One region of the Paenibacillus sp. OK060 genome, then DNA from elsewhere that is predicted to be linked to it. Evidence: predicted binding sites of a transcription regulator. Region 1 holds the regulator's gene; each other region holds the start of a gene.
What was found. The regulator Rex, encoded in region 1, represses fermentation and respiration genes when NADH is low (regulators of the CRP and FNR family bind a similar motif). The targets are predictions, from matches to a motif close to TTGTGAAATATTTCACAA.

Region 1 (7,585 bases):
TCTTAATCGAAGCTGGGACAGGTACGGGCAAATCACTTGGTTATTTGCTGCCTGCCATCTATGAAAGTGTAAAACAGGAACAGAAAGTGATGGTCAGCACACATACCATCAACCTGCAGGAGCAATTGAGAGAGCGGGATATTCCTATGCTGACCCAAGTGGTTCCGTTCCCGTTCAAGGCAGCGGTGTTCAAAGGACGTGGGCACTATCTGTGTCTGCGTAAGTTTGAGCATAAAATCAATAAACGTGAATTTGCTACACCGAAAGAGGATTATTTTACAGCGGCTCAGATGATTGTCTGGCTTACTCAGACGGAGACTGGAGACGACGAGGAGCTTAATCTAAGCGGGCGCGGAGGAGACTTCTGGGAGACGGTACAAAGTGAGTCTGAGTCCTGTCTTGGACGTTCCTGTCCTTGGTTCCGCAAATGTTTCTATCACCGGGCCAAACATGAAGCCGGGCTTTCCGATATCGTCATTACGAATCATTCGAAATTGTTTACGGATGTCAAAGCAGCACATCAGCTGCTGCCAGCCTACGAAAGTCTCGTCATTGATGAAGCACATCATCTGGAGGACGTAGCAGGTAAGCACCTTGGTCTTCATATGAAATATTTCACGTTGGTTCATACACTGACCCGACTATTTAAAGATAGCCGAAATGGCCAACTGCCTATGCTGCGTTCTCAATTGTCGGGTCATGAAAATTCGGTACAGTGGGGCTCCATGATTGATCAGATGTTCCCGCTTGCTGTCGAAGTTAAAGAGATGTGGGATCGACTAAGCGATGCATTGTTCGGACTGCTGCCTGAACGCAGCGATGCTTCTCCAGGCGAGACAGGACAATTCTCACTTAGACTGAAGTCTTCACAAAAACCAGCCAAATGGCAGGAATTGCAGGACGCTGAAAACCAAATTTATGTCACCCTAGGCGATTTGATTCGTAAAGGCGACAAGCTGCTGCTTGAAGTGAAAGAAGATCAGGACGATTATCAGTCCGATAGTCTGATTACGGATATCTCAGGTCTGCTCAAGGATTTGGCAACGATTAAGGATAATCTGCGTTTCTTCATGCGGATGGATGATGCCAATACCGTGTACTGGATGGAGGCCAGCGGCCAGTTCCGCAGTAAATCACTGCAACTCTATGCTGTTCCTGTCGATGTCAGTGCACAATTGAAGGATATGTTCTTTGATAAAAAGAAAAGCGTTGTGCTTACATCGGCTACGCTCTCCGTTGACAAGTCATTTCAATTCATGATCGAACAGCTGGGATTGCAGGAAGCTGCCGACAATAACCGTCTGTTAACGTCGATGCTACCTTCACCGTTCAATTATCGAGAACAAGCGCTGCTTGTCATTCCGCGTGATTTCCCAAGCGTGAAGGGCAGTGTAGGCGATGCACACTTTGTGGATATGCTCGTGCACTCGCTCGCGGAAACGGCTATTGCGACTCGTGGACGCATGATGGTGTTGTTTACCTCCTACCGCATGCTGCGACAGGTCTATGACCCGCTTAAGGAGGCCTTGTCAGGCAACGATATCTCTTTGCTTGGGCAAGGGGTGGACAGCGGCAGCCGTTCCAAGCTTACACGTCGGTTCCAAGATGCTAAAGCAACGGTGCTACTTGGCACAAGCAGCTTTTGGGAAGGCGTGGACATTCCGGGAGAGGCTCTGACCTGCCTTGCAATTGTCAGACTGCCGTTCCAGCCACCGAATCATCCATTAGTGGAAGCGAAGAGCGAGCTTTTGCAGCAGCAGAAGAAAAACCCGTTTATGAAGCTATCCGTGCCACAAGCCGTCATCCGTTTCAAACAGGGATTTGGCAGACTGGTTCGTACAGGCAAAGACAGAGGCATTGTGATTGTATACGATACACGCGTTATTGAAGCGTATTATGGCAAGTACTTTTTATATTCATTACCTGGTCCCAAAATGGAGCACATGCTTACAGAGCAGATGGTTCCACGCATTTCGGAATGGCTCGAGAGACCAACCGAAGAGCAACAATAACAGATACGCTCTGTAGCTTCCATTATTGCAAGACGCCAGTGATTGGCGGTAAAATTGAGTAATATCATGTATTCGTTTCATGGATATGCGAGTAAAGCGATTAAATTATATAACAAGGAGCATCCTGTTTAATTCAGTAATCATTTTGCATCGTTTTAGACAGGGTGCTCATCTTTTCATCTATCTATCGTGGCCTTGGTAAGGGGGAGCAATGAATGAAATCAGATAAAATTTCGGAAGCCGTGGTGCGTAGATTACCTGTTTACTTGCGTTATTTGAATGAACTGCATCAGCGCGAAGTCAATACGGTTTCTTCACAAGAACTTGGACTGAGGCTGGATTTGAATCCTGCCCAGATTCGTAAAGACTTGGCTTACTTTGGTGACTTTGGTCGTAAAGGGATTGGATATGACGTTTCATATCTCATTGAGAAAATCCGCCATATTTTAAAAATAGACCAGCAGATCAATGTAGCTCTTGTCGGAGCAGGTAATTTGGGACATGCCTTGTCCAATTACAATGCCTATCTCAAAGACAACATGAAGATCGTCGCTGTATTTGATGCCTACGGTCCGAAAATTGGGAGTCAAATCAACAGTTTGACGGTACAACCGATGAATGAATTAACGGATTCGGTGAAAAAAGATAACATTCGTATAGGTATTATCACGGTTCCGGATACGGAAGCTCAAAATGTTGCAGATCAGCTGATTGAGTCAGGAATTGAAGCGATTCTGAACTTTGCGCCAACGATCCTGAAGACCCCGCCGCATATTCGCATTCATCATGCTGATTTTACGACGGATCTACTTAGCCTGGCTTATTACTTGGAGAATGGAAAGGACGACGAGGAAGATGACGACAAATAGATGGGTAATTCACAACGGCAAATTTGCCGTGAGTGAAGGTACGAATTGGAACGTGGTTCAAGGTTTTATGGTTGTTGAGAATGACAAGATTGTGCATATTGGTGAGACATTGCCGGAAGGAGACGAAAGCCTGACAAAGGTGGACGGAAAAGGACTGTTCTTCTTGCCGGGTCTGATCAATACGCATGGTCACGCGGCCATGTCGCTTCTAAGAGGCCACGGAGACGATCTGGCGTTACAAGTATGGTTACAGGAGAAAATGTGGCCAATGGAAGCTAAAATGACGTCTGAAGACGTGTATTGGGGCACATCGCTATCCGTGCTTGAAATGTTAAAAGGCGGAACAACAGCGTTCCTAGATATGTATGATCATATGGATCAGGTTGCGAAAGTGGTGGAACAATCCGGCGTTCGGGCTGCTCTGGCACGTGGGGTAATCGGACTTTGCTCAGAAGAAGAACAACTGCGCAAGCTCGAAGAGTCCGCAGCATTTGCCCGTCAATGGAATGGACAAGCAGACGGAAGAATTACAACCGTAATCTCTCCACACTCCCCTTACACTTGCCCTCCGAATTACATAGAGAAGCTGGTACAGGTTGCTCATGATCTGAATCTGCCTTTGCATACGCATATGTCTGAAACGCTTCGCGAAGTGGAACAGAACGTGGCTGATTACGGACTGCGTCCAGTCGCACATCTGGAGAAGCTAGGATTTTTCTCCCGTCCATCTCTGGTTGCACATGCGGTACATCTGAATGATGAAGAGATCGAGATTCTCGCAAAGCATGATGTAGCAGTTTCCCACAATCCAGGCAGTAACCTGAAATTGGCTTCGGGTGTTGCGCGTGTGCCTGATCTGTTGAAAGCAGGCGTGACTGTGTCCCTGGGAACAGACGGACCAGCAAGTAACAATAACCTGGATATGTTTGAAGAGATGAGATTGGCTGCGTTGATTCACAAAGGTGTGTCCGGTGACCCTACTGCAGTGCCGGCAGGGGAAGCGCTTCTGCTTGGAACTTCGTATGGTGCTAAATCCATATTCCTGAACAATACAGGCGCTCTGCAAGTTGGCATGAAGGCTGACTTCATCGCGTTGAACATCGAACAGGCCCATTTCTATCCGCATACGGATCTGATTTCCCATACGGTCTACTCGGCATCGGCCAAAGATGTGGAGCATGTGTGGGTGGATGGTAAACAAGTGGTTAAACATGGCGAATGTCTTACGATGGATGAAGAGCGCATTCTGCGTGAGTCTCAGCTGGCATTTGACAGTTTGCTTGCCCGTTAATTACAAGGACAGCATCGTCATAGGGAAAGGAAGTTCGGCTTTTGAAGAAAAAAAAGAAGTGGATATGGATTTCGCTGCTGCTCCTGGTTCTGATTCTGTTTGGACTTCAGCGTTATTATGTCTATGTTACCCAGGATCAGCGCAAGGAAGAGGCGTTGGCCATACAGGCGGCCCAGGAACAGCTGGGGATTACGTCCCACGAAGAGCTGCGTAAGTATGTCTGGGGGCAGAAAGACGGCGGAGACAACATATACTGGACCCTGATCGGCAAAAGTAAGGATAACCAGGATGTCATGGTGTGGATCAAGTTTGATGAGAATAACAAACCCGTGACGGGAACCAATGCAGTACACGGTGAACTGTTAAAGAACGGCATGAATGAAGCTCAGATTCGAAATCGGTTCAGCTCTGAAGTTCCCGGTGGGGAGATCAAACGAATCATGCCAGGCGTTGTGAATGGAATCTATGTATGGCAAGTGTATTACAACGATGATACTCACAACTATTATCGGTTTTACCGCTTCAGCAACGGGGAACAAGTGGACCTGGTCTATACGATTCCGAACAGCTAGAATTAGCAGACGTACTATCGTCTGAAGAGAATACATTTAAGAACCGGCAGACGGAAACCCGACTGGTCCGGTTCTTTGGCGTACTTTGTTGATCATTTTGGATTTGAATAGTTAAAATTAATAATTTATTCATATTTTCGCCTTAGATATTGTATATACGATGTGATATACTCAAATATGTATTCAAGGATACATCATACACAAATAAATCCTGTTAGGCACATCACAGGACATTACGTACACATATTCATATTCTTGCCTACAAGTTATAGGATGGGCCAAAATTTAGGAGGGGTAACTCACTTGAAGATAAAAGTATTGCCTATTGCTCTGACTGCCGTCATTTCAGCCGTTGTGTTGTTTGGAGGTTGGTTTGTGTATCGTCATGTGGCTGTGCAAAGCCCAATTGAAAAGATGGTTACCCAGTACGATGGAGTCAATGATGTTCAATTAACTATTAACCGCAATGATGTACAGTTGAAACTCGATCTGCAGCCGGATGTTGATCTGGGCAGGTTGGTACAATATATTCACAAAGAAGGACAAACCTTGATTGGCACTCGTTCGTTGAAGCTGGATGTCGTGGATCATTCCAACGAAGCATTAGAGAGCTGGTGGGGAAGCGCGATGTTTACCGTAGCACAAGCGATGGAGAACAAGCAATACACCGAAATTACACCGACCTTGTCTAAAATGGCTACAAATGGGATCAAGGTAAATACAGCCATGGATGACAATAATGTATATGTCAGTCTCAGAGATGGAGATGCCAGTAAGTTTATTATTCTGCCGCGTGTGCCCGGTCAGATAGGAGTGTGGCCTAATGCCTAAATGGACGAAAGAAATTGCCATTGGATTTGTACCCGTATTAATTATCTTTCTCGCTTTTATCGGTGTAAACATGATTCCCATTCTGATCGCTGTAATGCTTGTGGGAGCTCTGCTGCTCATGATGCAAATGCGGGGTGGGATTACGGTGGGGGCAGGTCAGGAACGTAAACGCAAGAAAAAAGGCCCTTCCAAGCTGACTTTTGAAGAAATCGGTGGTCAGGAGAGTGCCAAGCAGGAACTGCGGGAAGCGCTTGATTTTCTCATTCGACATGAAGAAATTCAGAAGTTTGGTATTCGTCCTTTGAAAGGTATACTGCTTACTGGCCCTCCAGGAACAGGTAAAACCTTGATGGCCAAAGCTGCTGCTCATTATACCGACTCTGTTTTTGTAGCTGCTTCAGGCAGTGAGTTTGTTGAGATGTATGTTGGTGTAGGTGCAGGCAGAATACGTGATTTGTTCCGTGATGCAAGAACTCGCGCCGCTAAAGAAAATAAGGAAAATGCCATTATATTTATTGATGAAATTGATGTGATCGGTGGAAAACGCGAAGGTGGACAACAGCGTGAATATGATCAGACGCTGAATCAGCTGTTGACGGAAATGGATGGCATATACTCTTCCGAAACACCACGTATACTCGTGATCGCCGCTACGAACCGAAAAGAAATGCTGGATAGCGCACTGACGCGTCCAGGTCGTTTTGACCGTCATATTCAGGTAGACTTGCCGGATAAGAAAGGCAGAAAACACATACTGGAGCTGCATGCAGTTAATAAACCTCTTTTGGAAGGGGTCAGCCTTGATAAGACAGCAGAAGAATCCTATGGTTTCTCTGGAGCGCAGCTGGAAAGCGTGATGAACGAAGCAGCAATTTATGCGATGAGAGACGGGCTGCTCAACATTGAACAGCGTCATCTGTCCCTTGCGATTGATAAAGTAATGATGGGTGAGAAGACAGACCGCGAATCCAGCGTGGAAGAGAAGAAAAGAGTGGCTATTCATGAGTTGGGACATGCCATCATGGCTGAACTGGTTCGTCCTGGCAGTGTGAGTCAGGTTGCACTTAGCCCTCGTGGACAGGCCTTGGGTTATGTACGTCATAACCCGCAACAAGAGCAATTTCTGTACACGAAGCGCTTTCTTGAAGAGCAAATCATGATTGCCCTCGGAGGTGCAGCAGCGGAGGAAATGTATTACGGTGGACGTAGTACAGGATCGCGTAATGACTTTGAACAAGCAACGAATGTAGTACAGACGATGATGGCTTCCGGGCTCACGACGTTGGGTATTGTTAACATGGATATGGTAACTACAGAAGAATTGATGCGGGAGAATAAATTAATCCTGCAAGACCTGATGGAACAGACCAAACGATTGCTTGAAGAACAGCGGACAATTTTCGACAATTCCCTCGACACGTTGCTCAGGGAAGAAGTATTGTCTGGCGATCAATTTCGTTGTCAATTTCGTGACAGCGCCCTTCTACCGGCATAATTTATTTATGTCGGTTATTTTTTTTTACATTTCAGTCGTGCTAAGATATTATTATATGTTGGGTCGAAATTTGTAATTTTCGGCGAACAGGGTACAATAGAGAAATAGAGAACCGAAAGGATGGAGCAGAACCATGTTTTTCAAAAAGATAGGAGTTGTCGGCGGCGGCACGATGGGGCAAGGTATTTCCCAGATGCTTGCAGCCAAAGGACTTGATGTGCTTCTGGTGGAACACACAACGGAGAAGCTGAATCATGCGTATAACATGATTGAGACGAACCTTGATAAACAACTGGAGAAATGGGCCATTACGAAGGCTGAGAAGAAATTGATTCTCTCCCGTATTACCAAAGTTGCTCATCTGGCTGAACTCGGAACTTGCGATATGGTCATTGAGACTATTTCTGAAGATCTGGAAGCGAAAAAAGCGGTATTCAGTCAACTTGACCAAGTTTGCCCAAGCAACGTAATTCTTGCAAGTAATACATCCACGCTGAGTTTGACTGAGCTTGCAA
Region 2 (7,585 bases), 300 kb from region 1:
GGAACAGATAACATCGGGATGGATTTTGTTCGTGATTATAATGACAAGGAATGGATTGAGTACAGCAAAGCCACTTATGTATACGATGCTTCACTGCGTACACCGATGGCTTACGGCATCCTCAATTTCAAGGATAAACCATCTGCCGAAGCTTTTGTTGCCGAGCAGGGTGTGGGAACCATTATGACCGCTGAAGACCTCGCCTCCCACGACTGGAAACAAAACACAGAGACGATGGATATGATGGGGGAGCATGGGCAATCCGAGGAGGGAATGGGTGAAGGCGTGCATGAAGAAACACATGGAGAAAGCGAATCAACGGAAGAATCAGGCCACAAGTAATGACCAATGAAAATGGTGATGCATGATGGGAGATATGGTACAAGTCGTCCGACGAGAAATGAAAATGGGATTTCGCAACCCTTGGGCATATTCATTTTTGATTCTTTTCTGCGTATTTAGTCTGAGTTTGTTAATCATTAATTCTCAGAATTTTGTAGCAGGATACTCTGGCACTACAGGTTCCATGTTAAATCTTATTCTTTATCTGTTGCCGCTGATGACCCTCTTTCTGGGCTCGTTCTCGTTGACTTCTGAAAAGGAAGAGGGCAGCTGGCAGCTGTTGTCCACTTACCCCATCGGCACGATGTCTTTTATTGTTGGCAAATATCTGGGGCTGTCGGTTGTATTAATGACGATAGTTACATTCGGATATGGCCTGATGGGACTTCTTAGCGGATGGGTGGGTAGCCCTTTAGATGTTAAGACATATCTTTTGTTTCTGGTATTCTCCTGCGGACTGGTGTTGCTATTTCTGACTATTGCACTGTTCATCGGTTCGTTATCCAAAAATCGCTGGCAAGCGTTAACGATATCGGTATCCGTTTGGTTTTTTGCTGTGATCGGGTGGCCCACGCTTCTAATTTCCGTGCTGGGACTCATGCCGTATCAGTGGGTAAAACCCTTACTCACCGTTCTAACCTTCATCAATCCGGCTGAGTTGGTACGTTTGTTTGTGGTGATCAAACTTGGCGGGGGCTCGATACTGGGACCTGAATATTATCAGTGGGTAGATTGGGTACATCCATCGAGCGGGAGCTGGATCTTTATGGGGATATGTCTGCTGTGGATTACATGTTCTATCGTGGCAGTATACGGGATATGGGAAAGGGGACGTTCCCATGGATAATGTGGAAACAGAGATTGTTGGACTGTGTAAATCCATAAAAAAACAACAGATTGTTGAAGATATATCCTTTCGCGTTTCTTCCGGTCATGTGCTTGCCTTATGCGGCGGAAATGGGGCCGGAAAAAGCACCGTTCTGCGTATGCTTGCAGGTATTCTTCAACCTACCTCGGGTGAAATCATTGTAAACAATATGCGCTGGTCCAAAGAACGAAAGCGATATTCGGAACAGATCGGATATATGCCGGATGATTATCATTTCAACCAGGGTTTGACGGCAGAGGAGGCGCTCCAGTTCTGGGCGGCGTTAAGGAAAGTGCCTAAAGCGCGAGTAACGGAAGTGCTAACCATGGTAGGCTTGGCCGATCAAAAAAAGAAACGGGTCACGACCTTTTCCAAAGGTATGCGGCAGCGTGTGTTATTTGCCCAGGCTCTGCTGTCCAAGCCTCCGCTGCTGATCATGGATGAGCCGACGAATGGACTGGACCCCTTCTGGATGCAGGAGTTTGCAAATCTGATAAAACAGATCAAGGAGGAAGGGCATATGGTCGTGTTCTCCACCCACCAGCTTGAGATCGCAGATGATGTTGCCGATCACATTGTTTTTATGAACCAAGGACGTAATGTGGGAGATGGCTCTACTGAGGACTTTCGTCAACAGTTCGGGTCGCTTCATGCTGCATTTCATCATAGTCTTGGCTTAAAATGAAGGTGAATTTATTGGAAAAAAAGAGTAAAAAAATGAGTGCGAAAATGAGAAGTTTGCTTACTATCCTGATTGGAATGGCTGCTTTACTGACCGCTGTGTGGGCAATTTACCAGGGGACTTCATCATCCGAGCCCAAAATAACCGGTGCCATTGAAGCCGGTGCAACTGCTCCTGAATTCACTGCGGTTAATTCAGACGGAGAACAGGTGAAGCTCTCCGATTATCGGGGCAAAGTCGTCATGATTAACTTCTGGGCTTCATGGTGTACGCCCTGTGTGAGGGAAATGCCAAAGATTAAGCAGATTGCTCAGACGTATCAAAACGATGTAGAGGCTCTGTTTGTCAACGTGGGGGAAGCGAAGGGCACCATTCGTGAATTTATGGAGAAACAGCAATTCGATTTCCCTGTTATCATTGATGTGACCGGAAAGGTCTCCGGTCTGTATCGTATCACCGGGTTGCCAGCGACCATGATCATAGATCAGGAAGGTATATTCAGTCACATTTTGCTCGGTGAGTTGACTAAGGATATTCCTTTGCAGCAATGGCTGGAGGAGACCGTACAGCAACGGAATTGGAGCTTTGCAGACTTATGAACAAAAAAAGTCGAGAAGTCGCTCACTATACGAGCGGCTTCTTTTGTTTTATTTTTCCCGAACATCTTGCAAGCATAGTAGAATTGAAAATCGCAATACCACGGTTGTGCCTAATGAATCAATAGCCCCTTTGGGTGCTTTTTATGCTTTTCACCGAGTTGTCAGAAAGAGTTGATCCTTTCTTGAACATTTAGGGACGAAGACGTGTCAGTGATTGAATTGCTAATTCACAAAGATATAATAATTTTAACTATTAGGTCCTGTTAAGTACTTTGGCCCTTCAGTATCAGGTAAAACACAGCTCGCCAACCCATGCTCAGTCCAATAACTATGTGTAGCAATGCACAATGATGGTGTGGTAAAGCTCCTTCGTCACTTACTTTGTGAAAAAATTCTCTTTGTACATACAACGATGGAGGAACGGTTTGTAGATAAACTCTGAACCAGTCTAGTGGGGCTTCTATCAACCTGATAAAGAACGCAGTCCAAGGGCTGACTGACCTAATAATTAAAAGATTCAAATCAGTACGAAAATCGAACAGAGTTTGAAAGGAGGCAGTAAACAATGGCAATCGATACGGTGATGTGGAGCAAGCTGGTGACAGGTATGACGCTGGGCTTCCACGCTATTTTTGCGACACTTGGCGTCGGTATACCTCTAATGATCGCAATTGCAGAATTCATGGGGATTCGCAAGAAGGACCCCCATTACACACTGATGGCGAAGAGGTGGTCAAGAGGGTTTGTCATTTCTGTGGCGGTTGGTGTGGTGACCGGTACAGCGATTTCACTGCAACTGGCCCTGGTGTGGCCGAATTTTATGAAACTGGCAGGCAATGTCATTGCACTTCCGTTATTCATGGAGGTGTTTGCGTTCTTTTTTGAAGCGATCTTTCTGGGCATTTATTTGTATACGTGGGATCGATTCAAAAATCCATACATTCACTGGCTGCTGACGATTCCAATCGTCACGGGAGCAGGCATGTCGGCTGTGTTTATTACGACGGTGAACGGCTTCATGAACCAGCCTGGAGGCTTTGTCATGGAAGCAGGCCAATTCACAGCGGTTAACCCAGTGGAGGCGATGCTGAATACGGCGACGTTTTCCAAGGTGTTTCATGTATTAAGCTCAGCATATTTGACAGGAGCTGCCCTGTTAGCCGGAATTGCAGCCTTCTCGCTGCTGAGAAAAGGGGCATCTGCATACCACAAAAAAGCCTTGAATCTCATGATGGCGGTGGTTCTGCTGTTCGGCTTACTGAACACGTTAGCGGGAGATGTGTCCGCCAAGTTTTTGGCCGAGCATCAGCCGGAGAAACTTGCAGCGGCAGAATGGCATTTTGAGACAGAAAGTGGCGCGGATTTGATTTTATTGGGATGGCTGAATGCAGAGCATGAAATTATAGGAGCTCTTCACCTGCCGAAACTGCTCAGCTTCCTGGCCTTTAGTGACTTTAATGCAGAGGTAACCGGACTGGAGGAGTTTCCGAAGGACGAATGGCCGCCGCTGCTCGTTCACTACCTGTTTGATTTAATGGCCGGGATCGGATTTACGCTGCTGGCTATTTCAGTTCTGTATTTCCTGTTTGTATTCTGGAAAAAGCGCAATGAGCTGAATAAGTGGCTGCTTGGGATCATAGCGCTAGGCGCACCGATGGCTTTTCTCGGAGTTGAGCTGGGCTGGTTCTATGCTGAACTGGGACGACAGCCGTGGATTATCCGAGGATATATGCGTGTGGAGGAAGCAGCCACTTCATCACCCAGCATCAGAATGATCTTTTTCTTCTTCCTGCTTCTCTACATCGTTCTGGGAGTCATGTGTGTTCTCGTACTAAGACGTTTGTTCAACAATAATCCGGCAGAAGTCGAGATGGAGAAATGGATGAAGGAGAAGCGCAATCCGTCTACAGAAAAGGGTGAGCGTACATGAGTTACGAACTGATTGGCATTTCGGTACTCTGGCTGTTCTTGTATGGCTATTTAATTGTTGCCTCCATTGATTTCGGGGCGGGTTTCTTTGCCTTTTATGCACGCTTGACGAAACAGGATCACCTGATTAATCGTCTGATCTCCCGTTATTTATCACCGGTATGGGAGATTACGAATGTATTTTTTGTCTTTTTCTACATTGGCATTGTTGGATTCTTTCCCGACACGGCTTATTATTACGGATCAGCGCTGCTCGTACCGGGAAGCATTGCGGTCATTTTGCTCGCCATTCGTGGGTCGTTTTATGCCTTTGAGAACTATGGTTCCAAAAATAACATCGTGTATCTGTTTCTATATGGAGCTTCGGGATTGCTGATTCCAGCTTCGCTATCAGTGGCGCTAACGCTGACTGAAGGTGGTTTTATCGTGAAGCAAGGTTCGACGGTTTCTCTGGATTACTGGACGCTGTTTACCAATCCGTTATCATGGAGCATTGTTGGACTGGCGATTGTGTCCGTATTGTTCATTAGCAGCTCATTTCTAGCCTTTTATGCATCGCGGGCAGAGGATCACTCTGCATTGAAGCTGGTACGGACCTATGCCCTGTTCTGGAGCACACCGACGATTATCATCGCACTGACTGCATTTATTTATTTGGGACAGCACAATGAGCGACATTTTCAAAATATGATGGATTTATGGTGGTTGCTTGCACTTTCCGTTGCATTCTTCATGATTGCGATGTGGCTGATCTATAACGGACGCCGCTACGGATTAGCGTTTATATGTATCATGCTGCAATTTTTCTGTGCCTTTTTCGCTTACGGAATTGGTCAATATCCTTATATCCTTGATCCGTTCATTACAATTCAAAACAGTGTAACCTCACCAGCGATGGGCTTCGCACTGGTGGTTGTGTTTATCGGTGGCATGTGTATGTTGATTCCTTCCTTGATTCTGGTTTTCAAACTGTTTCTGTTTGATGCGGATTATGTAAAGGGAAAAAAATAAATTGAATTCATTATGCGATGTAAGGGAGTAATCTCACAGGTTCATAGAAAGGAGGAGAGCTTACATGAAGAGGAAAACAAGCCTGATCTCTCAACAAATGTCTGGGCAACGAAAACGACTCGTGCTCCTTGCAGTGATTTCACTTGCGCTGGGTGCAGCGATTGTAAGTCAGGCTGCGCTGCTTGCTGAAGCAGTACAACGGATTTTCGTAGAGAAGGCTTCCCTTTCGTCGGTCGTCATGCTGCTCGGGTTACTCTTGGCTGTCATGGTCGTACGTACAGGGCTGTCTTATGGGAACGGAAAAGTTGGTTTGCATATGGCTTCCAGTGCCAAGACGAATATGCGGGCAGCCGTGCTGAAAAATTTGACCCATGCGTCGATGCCATCAACCCTTCGTGGACAAACAGGCGGTAAGGTCAGTGTTGCTCTGGATGCTGTGGATGAGGCTGACAGTTATTTCAGTCTGTATATGCCGCGTATGATGGAGGCTGCCATCATTCCGATTCTGATTTTGGTGGTAACGTTTATGCAGCATGCCAATTCAGGCTTCATTATGCTGTTTACGGCCCCGTTTATCCCCTTGTTCATGATTTTGGTGGGACTGAAGACGAAGAACAAATCAGAGGAGAAATATGCGCAGCTGGCCGAGTTTTCCGGTACGTTCCTGGACTCTCTTCAAGGGCTGGTTTCGTTGAAAATATTTGGACGGGCTCACCGTCAGCAGCAGGAGATTGAACGCACCAGCCTGGGGTACCGCGATGCCACGATGGGCATTTTGCGGATTGCGTTTACCAATACGTTCATGCTGGAATCGATTGTAATGCTAAGCATCGGTATCGTCGCTCTTGAACTAGCAATCCAGCTGCTTGTATTCAAATCGATGTCGTTCCACACTGCGTTTCTCGTGCTGCTGCTCGTTCCCGAGTTCTACAGTCTGTTGAAAAATACGGGAACAGCTTTTCACAGCGGGCGAACAAGTATGGGAGCGGTTCGTAAGGTAGAGCAGATGCTTGAGGAAACAGCTGGGGAGAACAAATCGGCAGATAGCAAAGAAGGATTAGGTACATCCGATGGAATTGACGAGGTCGTTAACATGGAGCGGATTGAAAGGGAGAACAGGATAGGGACTTTTCAAATGGACCTTTCCAATGACCGTTTCATGCCGCCGTCCATAATATTAAACCATCTCCGATTTCGGTATGCTCCCGAATTATTCGAGCTTAAGACTGGTCGAGCACAGCTTGATCCGGGAGAACACATTGCCATTGTCGGCAAAAGCGGCTCAGGGAAAACGACGTTACTCCATCTCATTGCGGGTTTGCTGAAGCCAGAATCAGGAGAGGTACTGGTAAATGGACAACCCCTATCCGAATATGATGAGGCTGGATGGTTCGAACATGTGAGCTACATTACACAGCATCCGTATATTTTTGCAGGTACATTTGCTGAGAACATTGCGATTGGTGCGGGCCGGAACGTGTCCAGGACTGAAATTGAGCAGGCGGCAGAGGATGCCGGGCTTGCTGAAGTTGCTGCCCAATTGGAGCATGGCTTCGATACCTTGGTTGGTGAAGGAGGTCGAGGACTGTCTGGTGGGGAAAAGCAACGACTTGCTTTGGCAAGAGCTTTTTTGAAGCGGCCTTCCATCATATTGTTTGATGAGCCTACGGTGGGACTGGATTTGCGCACGGAGCAGATACTGCAACGTTCCATTGCCACATTGGCAGATACCGCGACGATGATTACAGTGGCTCACCGATTATATACGATTCAACATGCCGATCACATATTGTTTATGGACGATGGTGTGTTAGTGGATACGGGACGCCATGAAGAGCTTATGGCGCGTCTACCCCAGTATGCCGAGATGATTGATGTTCAACGAAAGGGGGGCTTGGCATGAATGAGCTAGCGATTTTGTCCAAAGCCATGATTCAGGAGCGCAAGGATATCATCCTTTCCATTCTAGGTGGGTTTATTGCCGGGATAGCAGGAGTGGCCCTCTTCTCGGCGAGCGGATATCTGATTTCGCAAACGGTCTTTGCGCCACCGCTGTACACCTTAATTGTACTCACCTCGCTGGTCAAGCTGCTTGGACTGCTTCGGGCGGCGAGCCGATACGGAGAGCGCTTGTATTCCCACAGGGCGACGTTC
Region 3 (7,585 bases), on a different contig from region 1:
GGTCTTTCCGGACTCGCAGGAATGAAGTTTAAACGGCGAGAAAAAAATGTGGAACTTATTCGTCCATGCCTTCGTATAAACAAGACAGACCTTGTAGAAGCTTGTAATACCCAGGGTTTTCTGTATTTTAATGATGAAAGCAATTCCCTGCGTAAATATCGGCGTAATGCCATTCGCTTGGATGTGCTTCCTTTTTTGGGGCAATATAATGGACAGTTGACGCCGTCTTTGAATCGACTTGCCGAAATTGTAGGCGATGAAGACGATTTCATGGAACAAGGTGCATATGACGCATACAGGTGTCTAGTGCAGGCGAACGGCGGAAGGCAAACCTTTGAGGTGCCTTCCTTTTTGAAGTTACATGTCGCTTTACAACGAAGGTTGATTAAACTAATATTGAATTATCTGCCTTTGGACAGTGATTTTGTCGACTTTACCCGTATTGAGACCATTCGCCGCAAGGTAATTCAGCCTGACGCGACGACCTGGAGCCTGGATATAGGACAGACACTCGCCTGCACCCGGGAGTATGATCTGATCTCTTTCGGCATACGGACTGACGTACAGGATCAATCTTACGAATATCGTCTTGCTCAATGGAGCGGAACTTATGAGCTTTCTCTCGCGGAAATCGACCGGCATGTTCGGATCGTTCCGATGAGTCCCGAGGACTATCATGTACCGGAATCGGCGGATCATGCCGCATTTGATGCGGATCAACTGCTTATGCCGCTGGTTGTGCGTTCAAGGTTACCTGGAGATACCATGAAAGTGATGGGATTAAACGGAAGCAAAAAGGTGAAAAATATTTTCATCGATGAGAAAATTCCCCCATCTGTCCGTTCACGGGTTCCCGTGGTATGTGATGGAGCAGGCAATGTCATTTGGTTACCGGGTGTTCGCCGGTCTAGTGTAGCTCCTGTCAGGGAGGATACTTCCGCAATCCTGTACATGACTGTAGGCGATTCAGCGATTCAGGGGTAGTGGTTATGGTTCAGGTAAGGCTTTCATATGTATAACTTAGGAGGTTCGCACAGTTGCAGAACGACATTCAGGAAGTATTGATCAGTGAAGAAGAAATTCAGAGTAAAATCAAGGAATTAGGCGCAACAATAAGTGCCGAATATGCAAATCGCAATCCTTTGGTCATTTGTGTGCTCAAGGGTGCGTTTATATTTATGGCTGATTTGGTTAAGAACATTACGGTACCTGTTGAGATGGATTTCATGGCAGTATCGAGTTATGGCGCTTCCACCAAATCATCAGGCGTTGTTAAAATCATTAAGGATCTGGATGAATCCGTCGAGGGACGCGAGGTTCTGATTGTAGAGGACATTATTGATAGTGGACTCACGCTCAGTTATCTGATCGAACTCTTGCAGAACCGCGGTGCTGAATCCGTCCGTGTGGTTACGCTATTTGACAAGCCTTCAGGTCGCAAAGTCGAACTTGAAGCTCATTACACCGGCTTTGACATTCCGGACGCATTCATCGTTGGCTATGGTTTGGATTATGCCGAGAAGTACCGGAACCTCCCTTACATCGGGATTCTGAAACCGGAAGTTTACAGCAACTAATGCTTAAGCTAGTTCCAAGCCCATATCTGTTGGTGGCTTCTGTTGAGAAGCCATGTCGGGCTATGTTAAAATAATTAAAGTGTCTCGAGAGGAGGTAGGGGATGAATCGGTTCATCCGGAATTCTGGTTTTTATTTGATTCTTTTTTTAGTTGTGGTGGGGATAGTCCAGTTCGTCAGCAATGGCGGCGAAGCCACCGATAATCCTAGATATGATCAGTTGCGCACGGCAATCAAGGCCAACAACGTCTCTGAATTGACGGTTCAATTCAACGGTCAGACGTACCTCGTGACCGGTCAATACAGAAAGATACCTGACGGGGCCAAATCAGAAAATTTCTCAACGTATATTCCTCCTACGGATGAGGCGATTAGTGAGCTTGTAGCTGCAAGCGAAACGAACAATTTTGAATATCATCAGGAACCTATGAAAGGTGACAGCATCTGGTTGACGTTGCTGACTTCCTTTATTCCTTTGATCATTATGTTCCTGCTGTTCTTCTTCCTGTTTAATCAGGCTCAAGGCGGCGGCGGTAAAGTAATGAACTTTGGTAAAAGCCGTGCTCGTCTCTATAACGAAGAGAAGAAACGGGTTACGTTTGAAGATGTTGCGGGTGCTGACGAAGAGAAACAGGAACTGGTTGAAGTCGTGGACTTCCTCAAGGACCCTCGTAAATTCGCAGCAGTAGGTGCGCGGATTCCTAAAGGCGTATTGCTTGTAGGTCCTCCGGGTACAGGTAAAACCTTACTCGCTCGTGCTGTTGCCGGTGAAGCGGGTGTACCATTCTTCAGTATTTCCGGTTCTGACTTCGTTGAAATGTTTGTCGGTGTCGGTGCATCTCGTGTACGTGACTTGTTTGAAAATGCGAAGAAAAACGCCCCATGTATCATCTTTATCGATGAGATCGATGCTGTAGGACGTCAGCGTGGTGCTGGTCTTGGTGGTGGTCACGACGAACGTGAACAAACACTCAACCAGTTGCTTGTTGAAATGGACGGATTCGGAGCCAATGAAGGTATTATCATCGTTGCTGCAACGAACCGTGCTGATATTCTGGACCCTGCCTTGCTGCGTCCAGGACGTTTTGACCGTCAAATCACGGTTGATCGCCCTGACGTGAGAGGTCGTGAAGCGGTTCTGAAAGTACACTCACGCAACAAACCACTCACCAAAGATGTGAAGCTGGACATTATTGCGAAGCGTACTACCGGATTCTCCGGTGCAGATTTGGAAAATCTCTTGAATGAAGCGGCATTGCTTGCGGCACGTCGTAATCGCAGAGATATTTCCATGCGTGAGGTAGACGAGGCGATTGACCGTGTTATCGTAGGTACGGAGAAGAAAAGCCGTGTCATCAGTGATCGTGAGAAACGTATCATTGCTTACCACGAAGCAGGTCACACCATTGTAGGTTACTTCCTGGAACATGCCGATATGGTACATAAAGTTACCATTATTCCGCGTGGACGCGCGGGTGGATATGTAATCATGTTGCCAAAAGAAGATCGTATGCTTGTAACCAAGCAGGAGCTGTTGGACAAAATAACGGGACTCCTTGGGGGCCGTGTTGCAGAAGAATTGTTCATTGGTGAAATTGGTACTGGCGCATACAGTGACTTCCAGCAAGCGACAGGTATTGTTCGAAGTATGGTTATGGAGTACGGTATGAGTGAGAAATTGGGTCCTATGCAATTCGGAAGTTCACAGGGACAGGTATTCCTGGGCCGTGATATTGGTCATGAACAGAATTACTCGGATTCCATCGCATATGAGATTGATCAGGAAATGCAACGCTTCATTAACGATTGTTACGAGAAATGTAAGGACTTGCTCGTAAAACATTCGAAAGAGATGCATCTGATCGCACAAACATTGCTCGAAGTGGAGACATTGGAAATGGATCAGATCAAGGAATTGATCGAGACAGGTTCCCTGACTCCAAAAAGTGAGAACAGCAATGATGGAGAAGGCACGCCTAGCGAAAGCGGAGAGGCGATCATCGACAACATCGGTGATGTACGCGTCCGTATCCAAGGCAAAGATGAAACGCCTGAGCCACCAGCCGGAGATATTCCTAACGAAGCTCCGAATCTGGACAAAGGAAACAGCAATGACCCGGATGATGGTGGAACGAAGCCAACGTCTTAATTTATAACAACCATCTGTTTATAGTGGCAGATGAACAAAGAGAGCCTTCGGGCTCTCTTTTTTTATATATTCCTTTAAATTGTATAGATAATGATAACGGGGAGCTATAGGGCGAACCACGTAGGAAATGGGCGGTTATGCCCTTGTTCTGGGGCGTTTTCATTTATTGACAGAGTCGTGAACGTTGTGTACATTAGGTGTTAAACCGCTTGTGATTCGTTTCTCAAGCGAAAATAACGACTTGGATTTGCCATATGAAACAGCGTATAAGGCTGTCCCGATAAGGAGAGGATCACAGGTGGAAGCTCTGGCTTTAGAGCGCAAGGCTGAGATGAACCGGGAGCTGCGCGAGCGGCTGATGGAGTTGAAGAAGGAACGTAATGCCATTATTCTTGCCCATTATTATCAACGTGACGAGGTACAGGAGGTCGCTGATTTCCGGGGAGATTCGTTTTTGCTGGCCCAGAAGGCGGCACAAACCGATGCGGATGTTATCGTTTTCTGCGGGGTTCATTTTATGGGTGAAAGCGCTAAAATTCTTGCCCCTAACAAAACGGTTATCATCCCCGACGAGCGTGCAGGCTGCCCAATGGCAGACATGGTGAACGTTGAAGGCTTACGTAAATTGAAAGCACAGCACCCGAATGCCAAAGTTGTAACGTACATCAATTCTTCAGCTGAGATCAAGGCAGAGACCGACATCTGTTGTACATCGGCCAATGCTGTCAGAGTCATTCAATCTGTTGATTCCGATGAAATCATCTGGGTACCGGATAAAAATCTGGGACATTATGTGCAACAACATACAGACAAGAAAATGATTATCTGGGAAGGTTACTGCAATACCCATGATATGCTGACGGTCAAAGACGTGGTTGAGATGAGAGCGAAGCATCCAAATGCCGAGTTCGTTGTTCACCCGGAATGTCGTCCTGAGGTTGTAGAGATGGGTGACTTCGTAGGTAGCACAACCGCCATTCTGGAATATTGTAAGAATTCGTCCGCTAAAGAATTTATCGTAGGTACCGAGGATGGTACAGGATACCAACTGCGTCTCGATAGCCCGGATAAACAATTCCACTTTGCTACCAAGTTCCTCGTATGCCCGAACATGAAGGTCAACAACTTGAAAAAGCTGGTTAAATGTCTGGAAACGATGAAGCCGCAAATTTACGTACCGCCAGCGGTTGCCGACAAAGCCAGAGAATCACTAGAGCGCATGTTACTGGTGAAGTAGCATGCGCTACTCTTGCTCCAAGACAGGTGAAATAACATGATACCGCAATATTTAGTGGATTTTGATCTGTCCGCGCTGCCGATGGTGGAGACGGATGTGCTGGTTATTGGTTCGGGCATTGCTGGTTTGTTTACTGCGATCAAGGCGAGTGAACAACGCAGTGTGTTGATGATCACGAAGAAGTCGTTACTGGATAGTAACACCCGGTATGCGCAGGGAGGAATCGCTGCGGTTATTGCTGAGGATGATTCACCTGCCTACCATTTGCAGGATACACTTGTTGCAGGAGCGGGATTATGCCGCTCCGAAGCAGTCGAAGCATTGGTGAACGAGGGCCCGGACGGAGTGAAAGAACTGATTCGACTGGGTACTTTGTTTGATCTGGAGAACGGCGAGTTGGCGTTGACGCAGGAAGGTGCGCACAGCCACCGCCGTATTTTGCATGCCAATGGGGATGCAACGGGATATGAGATTGTGCGTGCACTGGCTGCACAGGCGAATGAACATCCGGGGATTGAAGTGTGGGATGAGCATTTTGTCATTGACCTGATTACAGAGCAGGGAGAATGTGTAGGTGCGCTGGTTCAGAAGGCTGACGGCTCACAAGTATTTGTGAAGGCAGAGGCAACCGTACTATGCTCTGGCGGAGCTGGACAATTGTATCGATATACGACTAATCCGGAAGTGGCTACAGCAGATGGTGTGGCGATGGCCTATCGTGCCGGGGCAGTTGTCCGGGACATGGAGTTTATTCAATTTCACCCGACCTCCCTTTGTTATCCGGGAGCACCACGTTTCCTGGTGTCCGAGGCGGTACGTGGCGAAGGAGCCTATTTGCGTAATGTGAAAGGCGAGCGCTTCATGGAACGGTATCATGCACAGCTTGAACTGGCACCACGTGATATCGTCGCGCGGGCAATTGTCAGTGAGATGGAATCGACAAACAGCACCTTTGTATATTTGGATATCACTCATGAACCGGCGGAGATGATTAAGCATCGGTTTCCTACTATTTATGAGACCTGTATGCGATACGGACTGGATATGACCACAGACTGGATTCCGGTTGCTCCTGCTGCACATTACATGATGGGCGGAGTGAAGACGGATCTCAGTGGGGAGAGCAGCATTGGCCGGTTATTTGCCTGCGGTGAGGTATCTTCTACTGGAGTACATGGAGCCAATCGCCTGGCGAGCAACTCTCTGTCTGAAGCAATCGTATTTGGCCGGAGAATCGTGGATCGTATTCAATCCCTTCCTCCGCTTGCTTCACTCCAGACAAATATTCCCACATTAACAACTATTCGCAGGATCATAAAGGAAGAGCAGAAGCCGGTGTCCGAAAGACGCTTGCGTCTGCAAAAAATGATGGTGCGTCAAGTGGGGCTGCGCCGGAATGGCGCTAACCTGCAAGCAGCAATAGAGAAACTGCAACAAGAACTGCAATTTTTTGATCAGAAGTTTACTCACAAAGAAGAGATGGAATATGCCAACCTTTTGACCTGTGCCTGGTTGGTTACCACTGGAGCATTACACCGCGAGGAAAGTCGGGGAGCCCACTACCGTGAGGATTTCCCGCAGCGTGACGATGCCGTATGGCAGAAGCATAGTCTGCAGCAGCGAGAACAAGCGATTGTGGAGGAATTGATGTCATGATACTGAACGGATATAATGAAGGACTCATCGAATCAATCAAAAACTGGCTTCGTGAGGATATTGGTGCAGGGGATGTCACAACAAATGTGACGATTCCCGCTGGCAGTCAGTCCAAGGCCGTTATACATGCCAAAGACAATGGAATCATTGCAGGAATTACGGTAGCAGAACTCGTGTTTCAGGTAGTGGATCCTGGTCTTGCGTTCACACCAATGGTAAAAGACGGTGATGCAGTTACACATGGTACGATTCTGGCTGAGGTAGAAGGAAGCACACATAGCTTGCTGACAGGAGAGCGTCTGGCTCTTAACCTGCTTCAGCGCATGTCTGGTATCGCTACCCGTACACGTACTTATGTTGACGCGCTGGAAGGCCTTTCTACACGACTGGTCGATACTCGTAAAACAACACCGGGACACCGCTTGCTTGAAAAATATGCAGTGCGGGTTGGTGGCGGAGCAAATCATCGGTTCGGTCTCTATGATGCCGTCATGATTAAGGATAACCACATCAAGGGCGCAGGCGGGATCACTGAAGCGGTACAGCGTGCGCGAGCCGTCATTCCGCATACAATGACCATTGAAGTAGAGACCGAAAACATGGAACAGGTCAGAGAAGCCTTGCAGGCTGGGTCAGATATCATTATGCTGGATAACATGCACCCAGATCGGATGCGTGAGGCCGTCGCTCTTATTCGTGAGCAGGCTCCGCATGTGAAAGTTGAGGCATCGGGCAACGTCTCGCTAAATACCATTCGTGGTATTGCAGAGAGCGGAGTGGATGTAATTTCAGTTGGCAGGTTAACCTACTCTTTTGAGAGCCTGGATATCAGCCTGGATTTAAACGAAAAGAAAGAGGGGTGAACCTCTTTGATTCTTGTGGTAGACGTGGGCAACAGCAATATCGTACTCGGCGTGTATCAAGGCCGGGAGTTGCTCCACCATTTTCGCCTGAGTACATCCCGGCAG
Region 4 (7,585 bases), 190 kb from region 1:
CAATCATCATGCGAATTCCACCGAATGGCTGAATGGAACGTTTGAATGGAGCATCTGTTTGAACACCAACAATCTGTTCTTTGGATTTATCCAGATAACCTGGTTGGTGAGAAACAATCGTTGCTGGCGTGTTTACGTCAACATCAAGTACCCCGCCGTTATCGCGCTCTTTTTTAGTCAAATCGGATACGATATCCCATAACTCTTTCGTATTCTGAGTTGCACCTGCAAGAAATGCTTCGTCGCCATAGTAAGGTGATAAGTTGCGTGCCAGAAAATCATTCACATCTACGGATTTCGTCCATGTTCCTTTGGTAAAGTTTCTCCAGCCTGTTTGTTGTTTGACATCTTTTTCGATCACCGACATAGTAATCCCTCCACAAATTTGGATTTCCGGACACATGACAGGATGCTTCACTCGTCTCATCTGTGCCCAGAGCCGCGATTAATGTGATAAATTTCACATGTGAGCCGGAACATGTTCTCTCTACTTGGGAACCGGAACCGCGGATGAATGTTTTTCTTACATTTTCAGTATACGTCTTCGTTCTTTCATCATCTGTGATTTTTATCACAAAGTTTGTGACCATCCTCACTCCACCTGTGCTGTGCCATGGTGAACCCTGCAAATTCACACTTAGCCACTGCGCGGACAGAACAACTTCCGATTGCTGTTATCCCCGGATTTTTTTGATTTTATTTTTCAAAGGGTAAAATACGGGGATAAAGGCGAACGCTTCGCTTCTTCAGTTTTTTCTGCCCTCTCCGTTATGGTATGAATACCTGGTTCAAAAAGTAACATCACGGATTCCGTGTAACCTCTTTTAAAAAAGACAACTGCAAAGATTACGTTTTACCTTTTTTTACTGGAAAGACGGCAATCGGGGCTCCCCTTTCGGGGAACCCTGACTATCTGCCTTAATCCTGCTGTTGTGCTTTAGTTGTTATTCAAACTTGCCATAGAATGCGTTGCGATACACATCTGCCAGTTCAGTCACTAGCGGCAGTTTTGGATTGGCTGTTGTACATTGGTCCTCGAATGCGCGGTCTGCCAGATAATCGACATGTGCCTCAAAGTCTTTGGCATCGAATCCGATTTCCTGGAACGACTCTTCAATACCCAATGTTTTGTTCAGTTTGCGAATGGCATTAATGAGGCTGGTAACCCCTTCTTCTGTCGTACGTGCAGGCAATCCCAGAATGCGGGCAATTTCCGCATAACGCTCATCTGCAACAAAGTGCGAATATTTCGGGAACGATGCAAACTTCGTCGGTTTTTTCGCATTGTAGCGAATGACGTGTGGCATCAGGATCGCATTGGTACGTCCATGTGCGGTGTGGTACTGACCGCCCCATTTGTGTGCCAAGCTGTGGTTAATGCCCAGGAACGCGTTGGCAAAAGCCATACCGGCAATCGTTGAAGCGTTATGCATTTTCTCACGAGCCAATTTGTCACCTTGCAGCGCTGATTGCTCGAGGTATTGGAATACCAGTTGAATCGCTTTGATCGCGAGTCCATCCGTGTAATCATTCGCCATGACGGATACATATGCTTCAATGGCGTGAGTCAATACGTCCATACCTGTATCCGCAACAGCGGTTTTAGGCAGAGAGTATACGAATTCCGGGTCTACAATGGCTACGTCTGGTGTTAACTCGTAGTCTGCCAGTGGATATTTCGTATTGCCTTGATTTTTATCTGTAATAACTGCGAACGATGTTACTTCCGAACCTGTGCCCGAAGTTGTCGGGATCGCTACGAATTTCGCTTTCACGCCAAGACGTGGATATTTGTAGATCCGTTTGCGGATATCCATGAATTTTTGCTTCAAATCATTGAAATCCGTGTCAGGATATTCATAGAACAGCCACATCGCTTTGGCAGCATCCATCGGTGATCCCCCGCCGAGAGCGATAATGCAGTCTGGCTGGAAGCGGCGCATCATTTCCGTACCGCGGTCTACCGTTGTTGTGGATGGATCGGGTTCGACATCAGAGAACACTTCAATGGCTACTGGCATTTGACGCTGACGCAGATAGTGCTCTACTTTTTCCACATAACCGAGTTTGACCATCATGGCATCCGTAATAATGGCTACGCGTGTGATGTCCGGCATTTTGGCAAGATACTGTGTTGCACCTTTTTCGAAGTAGACTTTATTCGGCACTTTGAACCACTGCATATTCACGGTACGGCGAGCCACCCTTTTCACGTTGATTAAGTTTACAGCGGTTACGTTGGAAGAAGTCGAGTTACGTCCATACGATCCGCAGCCCAATGTCAGTGACGGCATGTTGGTGTTATAGATGTCACCGATGGCGCCGTGTGTGGATGGCGAATTCACGATAATCCGTCCGGTTTGCAGGCGATCTGCGAATTTGCTAATGACTTCTTCGTTCGTCGAATGAATAACAGAGGAGTGACCCATGCCGCCAAAAGCAACCACTTCTGCTGCACGCTCAATCCCTTCAGCTGCCGTTTTCACTTTGTAACAAGCCAGTACCGGGCTTAGTTTTTCAGCCGACAACGGGAATTTTGTACCTACCCCTTCAATCTCGGCTACGAGAATTTTGGTGTTAGCAGGGACCTCGATACCGCACATTTGCGCAATGCTGACTGCAGATTGACCAACAATCGCCGGGTTCACCGCACATTTCTCAGCATTAATCGCACCTGCGGTCAGTTTCGCTGCCTCATCCTTGTTGACGAAGTAACAGCCGTTCGCGATCATTTTCTTTTTCACCTGATCGAAGATCGGTTCTTCGATGATGACTGCTTGCTCGGAAGCACAAATCATGCCGTTATCGAACGATTTGGACAAAATCAGATCCGTTACTGCTTGATTGATATCTGCGCTTTTCTCAATAAAGCAAGGTACGTTCCCTGGCCCTACGCCCAGTGCTGGTTTACCACAGCTGTATGCCGCCCGTACCATACCTGATCCGCCTGTTGCCAGAATGAGCGCCACATCATTATGATTCATCAGTGCGTTTGTGCGATCCATGGAAGGATCATCAATCCACTGGATACAATCCGCTGGAGCACCATGCTTCACTGCAGCATCAAGCAGGATTTTGGCGGCTTCCCGGCTACAGTTCTGTGCAGATGGGTGGAAACCGAAGATGATTGGGTTACGCGTTTTGATGGAAATCAGTGCTTTGAACATCGTGGTGGATGTCGGATTCGTTACCGGGGTAATCCCCATGATGATGCCGACAGGCTCCGCAATTTTCTGGAAGCTTTCGTACTCGTTATCTTCGATAACCCCTACTGTTTTGTCATATTTTATGCTATGATACACATATTCTGTTGCAAATATATTTTTGGTGATTTTATCCTCATACACACCCCGACCTGTTTCTTCCACGGCCATTTTGGCGAGCATCATATGTTTGTCCAGACCTGCCAGCGCCATCGCTTGCACGATGCGGTCAATCTGTTTCTGATCCATGGACATGAATGCTGCATGTGCTTTATTCGCTTTGTCAATTAACGTTTGAATATACTGACCTGCTGTCGGTTCTTTTACTGGGGCGACTTCGTTCTTTACAGCCATCTCCCTCATCCTCCTAAAGGTTCGTATTGGTTTGTCTCTCTTCTTTACATTCACATCGTACCATGGGGAAAGAGTTAATTATGTGATTTTTTTCACAAAGTATAACAAATTTAATTTAAGTTTTTTAGTGTCTCTCACTTAGCCATTTACACTTCCTATTTAAACTATAGGGCTGTCAGATTCATCCTCTCCTTTCGAAAGTGAATTTAATCACAATGTTTGAAATTTCGCCATTTTTGCCCCCTTTCCACGCCCCTCAAACGGCAAGATAAGGTATATACTGAACTTAAAAATTGAACCACCGCAATTTGTACCGTCCTTCCCGGCCGAGAGATGACCCTGATCAGGACGGCAACGGTTTGCGGCGAACCACGGGGGCCAGTCCAAGCTGCAGAAGGCCGTCCGATGGACACAAAGGGGAGATAGACTTATGAGAGAACAACTGAGTGTACTGGAAAAACGCGGAAATACCAACTGTTTCTCGGAAGCGAATTTCAACCATCTGCTCGTAACGATGAAGGACAGAACCTATCCGGAAGGAACCCATCTGTATTGGGAGGGGGATGTCTCTGACAAACTTTATTATATGAAACGAGGCCGTGCTCAGATCACCAAATCCACGGATGAAGGCAAGGAATTGATTATGTACATGTATCAAGCCGGTGATATGATTGGGCAGGCTGATCCGTTCTTCGGATCGAAACACAGCTTTTCGGCGGAAGTGCTGGAGGATAGTGAGATCGGCGTACTGGAGCATAAAGACCTGGAAATGCTGATCTGCCAACACTGTGACTTTGCGATCGACTTTATGAAATGGATGGGTATCCATCACCGGTTAACCCAAACCAAATTCCGTGATCTGATGTTATATGGCAAACCGGGCGCACTCTGCTCCACGCTGATTCGATTGTCCAATTCCTACGGCGAGCCCCATGGAGAGCATGTCATGATTCATAAAAAAATAACACACACGGATCTGTCCAATATGATTGGAGCGACCCGTGAAAGTGTCAACCGCATGTTAAGCGATTTGCGTAAAAAAGACGCCATTGAATACGATAACGGCATGATTGTCATCAAGGATCTGCACATGCTCCAGGGCATCTGTCACTGTGAATTATGTCCTAACGAGATTTGCCGAATCTGACGCTTTTCCCATCTTGTAAAACTTTTGATACGCAAATGAAAAAAGCCCATCTTCTATAACGAAGATTGGGCTTTTGTTATGCTTAAGATACAGTAGTCAACTCGAGCTTTACTGCATCACGTGGATTCAATTTCATGTCCAAACCGTTTTCCATCAGTTCCTTATCATTCACCATGATCATCCAGCGTTGGTTCATCCGGGGAATTACATTTTCAACGGAAACAACGAATTTGTTGTTCTCCGACATTCTTACAATCCCACTGGACTTCAATACATCACGCACAGTACATTCCTGAACATACACCCCGGCATATTGACGATTGAGATTTGGCATAATATTTCCACCGCTCACCTTGAGTAATGTTGTTTGGTAAACAACATCGTCTCCCCCACTGTCAGCGGCTTTTACATATATGATCACTTCATCTTTGACATGAAGCTCCATGTCCCAATTTTCCGGGTCAATATCCTTGCCATTCAGTTTGACCGCCCAGCTAAGTGAGGAGTCCAGAGAAACTTCCCCCACGGATTGGATCCGCTTGCCATCTGCTGTAAAATCGACAAGTCCACTGTTCAATAGTGCTTTCTTGAGCGTCAGACCTTCACTAAAATCTCTCTTAATGGACTTCGTTGCGTCAGGCAAAAAAGTACTGCCATCCACTGCCACAGTAATAGTATTCTGCGATTCGGTCTCTTTGACGATTGGCTGTTCGGAAGGCTGTGTCTCGCTACACCCGGCTAATATAACCAGAATAAGCAGACATATACCTATGTAACCGGGGATTCTCTTCTTCATGTAGGTAACACCACCCTGCGTAAAATCATTCACCCTGTTGTCCATAACCTCTATTATGGCACAAAATTCATGCAAAAAAAGTGTCAATGCCGTTACTTTTCATCCAGCAGCGTCCATAACTGGTTTGTACAACACAAAGAGCCTGCAAGCAGGCCCTTTGGCTCCTAATTATTATTAAGGTCTATTAAGTAGCATGTTTACTGAACACAAGCCTGCATGTAGGTACGGCCTCCGTCTCCATCCTTCAGATACGGGTTGAGCCCAAAGAACTGTTCCTCCGACACATAGACGCCTGTCAGCAAACGCCCTTCAAGTAATCCACCATCCACCTGTACACAGAACGAAGGTGCATCCACATATTCCTGGTAGAGCGGAATCTGACCCGATGATTGGTGTACCTTGGATACCTTGCCTTGCTCGTGCAGCGGCCGTTCAGAGAAATAGGTAGGTACAATATAACGGGCAATCACATCCAGCTCTTGTACAGTGTAGAAGGTGTCATCACCCAGCCAAGGCGCAAGCATGCGGATCTTCTCATATTGTGACCATACAATCGCCTGAATCAGCATCTCCGCTTTAACAAAACGCCCTTCGCCCACATCCAGATACACACGTTCTTCATGAACGTTGGCTTCGGCCTGAACCCCGATGGAATCGGGTTGTCTCAGTTCACATCCAATACATTTCCAGCCTCTTGCTGTCTGAATCCATTTTTGCAGTACCGCCGGAGCCATTACCTGACCATTGCTATTCGTGGAATGAGTCTTCTCTCCTGCAACATCATCCTTAACCGACGGGGAATATGAGGTTCGTTTAAATAGCTCCGCAGCTTTTTTGTAGATTAAATGTACCTGGATGGATGCGCTCTCAAGTTCTGCAATATCTTGCTTGCCGTAGCGTACTTCACGGGATAAGCTTTCTTCTCTCATGACAAGTGGCCTCCTCGCTCCGGCCGCCTGCGGCCATTTTATTTACAATTATACTACAACTCGCGACAACATGTGCAGGACCCTTAAGACAAAAACTCCTGATTTCCACTGGAAATCAAGAGCCTTTATCCCATCAGTTCACTTAGTTTGAGCCGGGGAAGCTGTTACTACTCAACCCACTGCTCTGCCCAGTCTTGAATTTGATTCATAACGGGCTGTAGCGCCTTGCCTTTCTCTGTCAGTTCATATTCAATACGAACTGGCGTCTCCGGATAGACATGACGGATCAGAATTCCTTCGCTTTCCAGATCTTTCATCCGTTCTGACAACATCTTATCACTCATCGATGGAATCAGGTTGGAGATATCCTTGAACCGCTTCGAACCACTCATCAACGTTTGAATAATCAAACCGTTCCAGCGCTTACCCAAGAAAGAAAACGCCGTCTCAAAGCGCGGACACATCCGCAGATCTTGGCCTTCCACATTAATCACCTCTTTAGAGATCACTCAACTTACGTTTAGTTAGTATATTTCATAATAACATATTTAAGTCTCAAAGAAAACGTCTGCCGCTAAAAAGTTAAAATTTTAGGGGCATAACTCAACTTCGATGATACAACTCAGTATACATCACATGGGACAACGGAACCATGGGAAAATATCGTCTAACTCCCATGTAGCTATCTTACCCAAAAAGAACCCAGCTGCCACAGTCATACTTGACTTGGAGAAGGGTTCTTTGGTATATCGTTTATTTTATCCGTTCATACAGCCAATTTGCAGCTTAAACCAGCACGTTACCAAGTGATCTTACAGGCTCGCTGAAGCCAAATTCCGGCTTAACGTTGCGCGTAGGATATGCCCACTTCACTCCATTGCTGATCACTTTTAAAATTTCCGGATTGTAGAAGGTCGGGTATGTTTCATGACCTGGACGGAAATAGAAGATTTTTCCTGAACCGCGGAGGAACGTGCATCCGCTTCGGAATACCTCTCCGCCTTGGAAATTACTTACAAACACCAGTTCATCCGGTACTGGAATATCGAAGAATTCTCCGTACATTTCTTCTTTTTCCAGAATGATCTTGCTATTGATTCCCTCGGCAATCGGATGGGACGGATTCACACACCAGATAATCTCCTGCTCATTAGCT

Region 2: BLS14_RS08805 (cytochrome ubiquinol oxidase subunit I) is a predicted target of Rex. The motif match lies at 2,873-2,890, and genes of this name have one in related genera.
Region 3: nadA (quinolinate synthase NadA) is a predicted target of Rex. The motif match lies at 3,934-3,951, and genes of this name have one in related genera.
Region 4: adhE (bifunctional acetaldehyde-CoA/alcohol dehydrogenase) is a predicted target of Rex. The motif match lies at 3,638-3,655, and genes of this name have one in related genera.

The regions. Positions count from the first base shown of each region.
Region 1 covers NZ_FNFR01000002.1:872,407-879,991, reverse strand. Annotated here, with positions in the region: gene dinG (ATP-dependent DNA helicase DinG) at 1-2,012, shown strand, start outside; gene BLS14_RS10160 (redox-sensing transcriptional repressor Rex) at 2,228-2,881, shown strand; gene BLS14_RS10155 (amidohydrolase) at 2,868-4,172, shown strand; gene BLS14_RS10150 (DUF5590 domain-containing protein) at 4,214-4,744, shown strand; gene BLS14_RS10145 (hypothetical protein) at 5,048-5,575, shown strand; gene BLS14_RS10140 (AAA family ATPase) at 5,568-7,070, shown strand; gene BLS14_RS10135 (3-hydroxyacyl-CoA dehydrogenase family protein) at 7,204-7,585, shown strand, end outside.
Region 2 covers NZ_FNFR01000002.1:573,125-580,709, reverse strand. Annotated here, with positions in the region: gene BLS14_RS08825 (nitrous oxide reductase accessory protein NosL) at 1-342, shown strand, start outside; gene BLS14_RS08820 (ABC transporter permease) at 368-1,189, shown strand; gene ccmA (heme ABC exporter ATP-binding protein CcmA) at 1,182-1,895, shown strand; gene BLS14_RS08810 (TlpA family protein disulfide reductase) at 1,928-2,491, shown strand; gene BLS14_RS08805 (cytochrome ubiquinol oxidase subunit I) at 3,057-4,421, shown strand; gene BLS14_RS08800 (cytochrome d ubiquinol oxidase subunit II) at 4,418-5,431, shown strand; gene cydD (thiol reductant ABC exporter subunit CydD) at 5,496-7,334, shown strand; gene cydC (thiol reductant ABC exporter subunit CydC) at 7,331-7,585, shown strand, end outside.
Region 3 covers NZ_FNFR01000015.1:16,014-23,598, reverse strand. Annotated here, with positions in the region: gene tilS (tRNA lysidine(34) synthetase TilS) at 1-984, shown strand, start outside; gene hpt (hypoxanthine phosphoribosyltransferase) at 1,038-1,577, shown strand; gene ftsH (ATP-dependent zinc metalloprotease FtsH) at 1,679-3,724, shown strand; gene nadA (quinolinate synthase NadA) at 4,023-4,961, shown strand; gene nadB (L-aspartate oxidase) at 4,998-6,617, shown strand; gene nadC (carboxylating nicotinate-nucleotide diphosphorylase) at 6,614-7,480, shown strand; gene BLS14_RS30745 (type III pantothenate kinase) at 7,487-7,585, shown strand, end outside.
Region 4 covers NZ_FNFR01000002.1:1,059,486-1,067,070, forward strand. Annotated here, with positions in the region: gene pflB (formate C-acetyltransferase) at 1-367, opposite strand, end outside; gene adhE (bifunctional acetaldehyde-CoA/alcohol dehydrogenase) at 945-3,557, opposite strand; gene BLS14_RS11105 (Crp/Fnr family transcriptional regulator) at 3,988-4,704, shown strand; gene BLS14_RS11110 (hypothetical protein) at 4,787-5,500, opposite strand; gene BLS14_RS11115 (hypothetical protein) at 5,698-6,429, opposite strand; gene BLS14_RS11120 (winged helix-turn-helix transcriptional regulator) at 6,597-6,893, opposite strand; gene BLS14_RS11125 (ThuA domain-containing protein) at 7,216-7,585, opposite strand, start outside.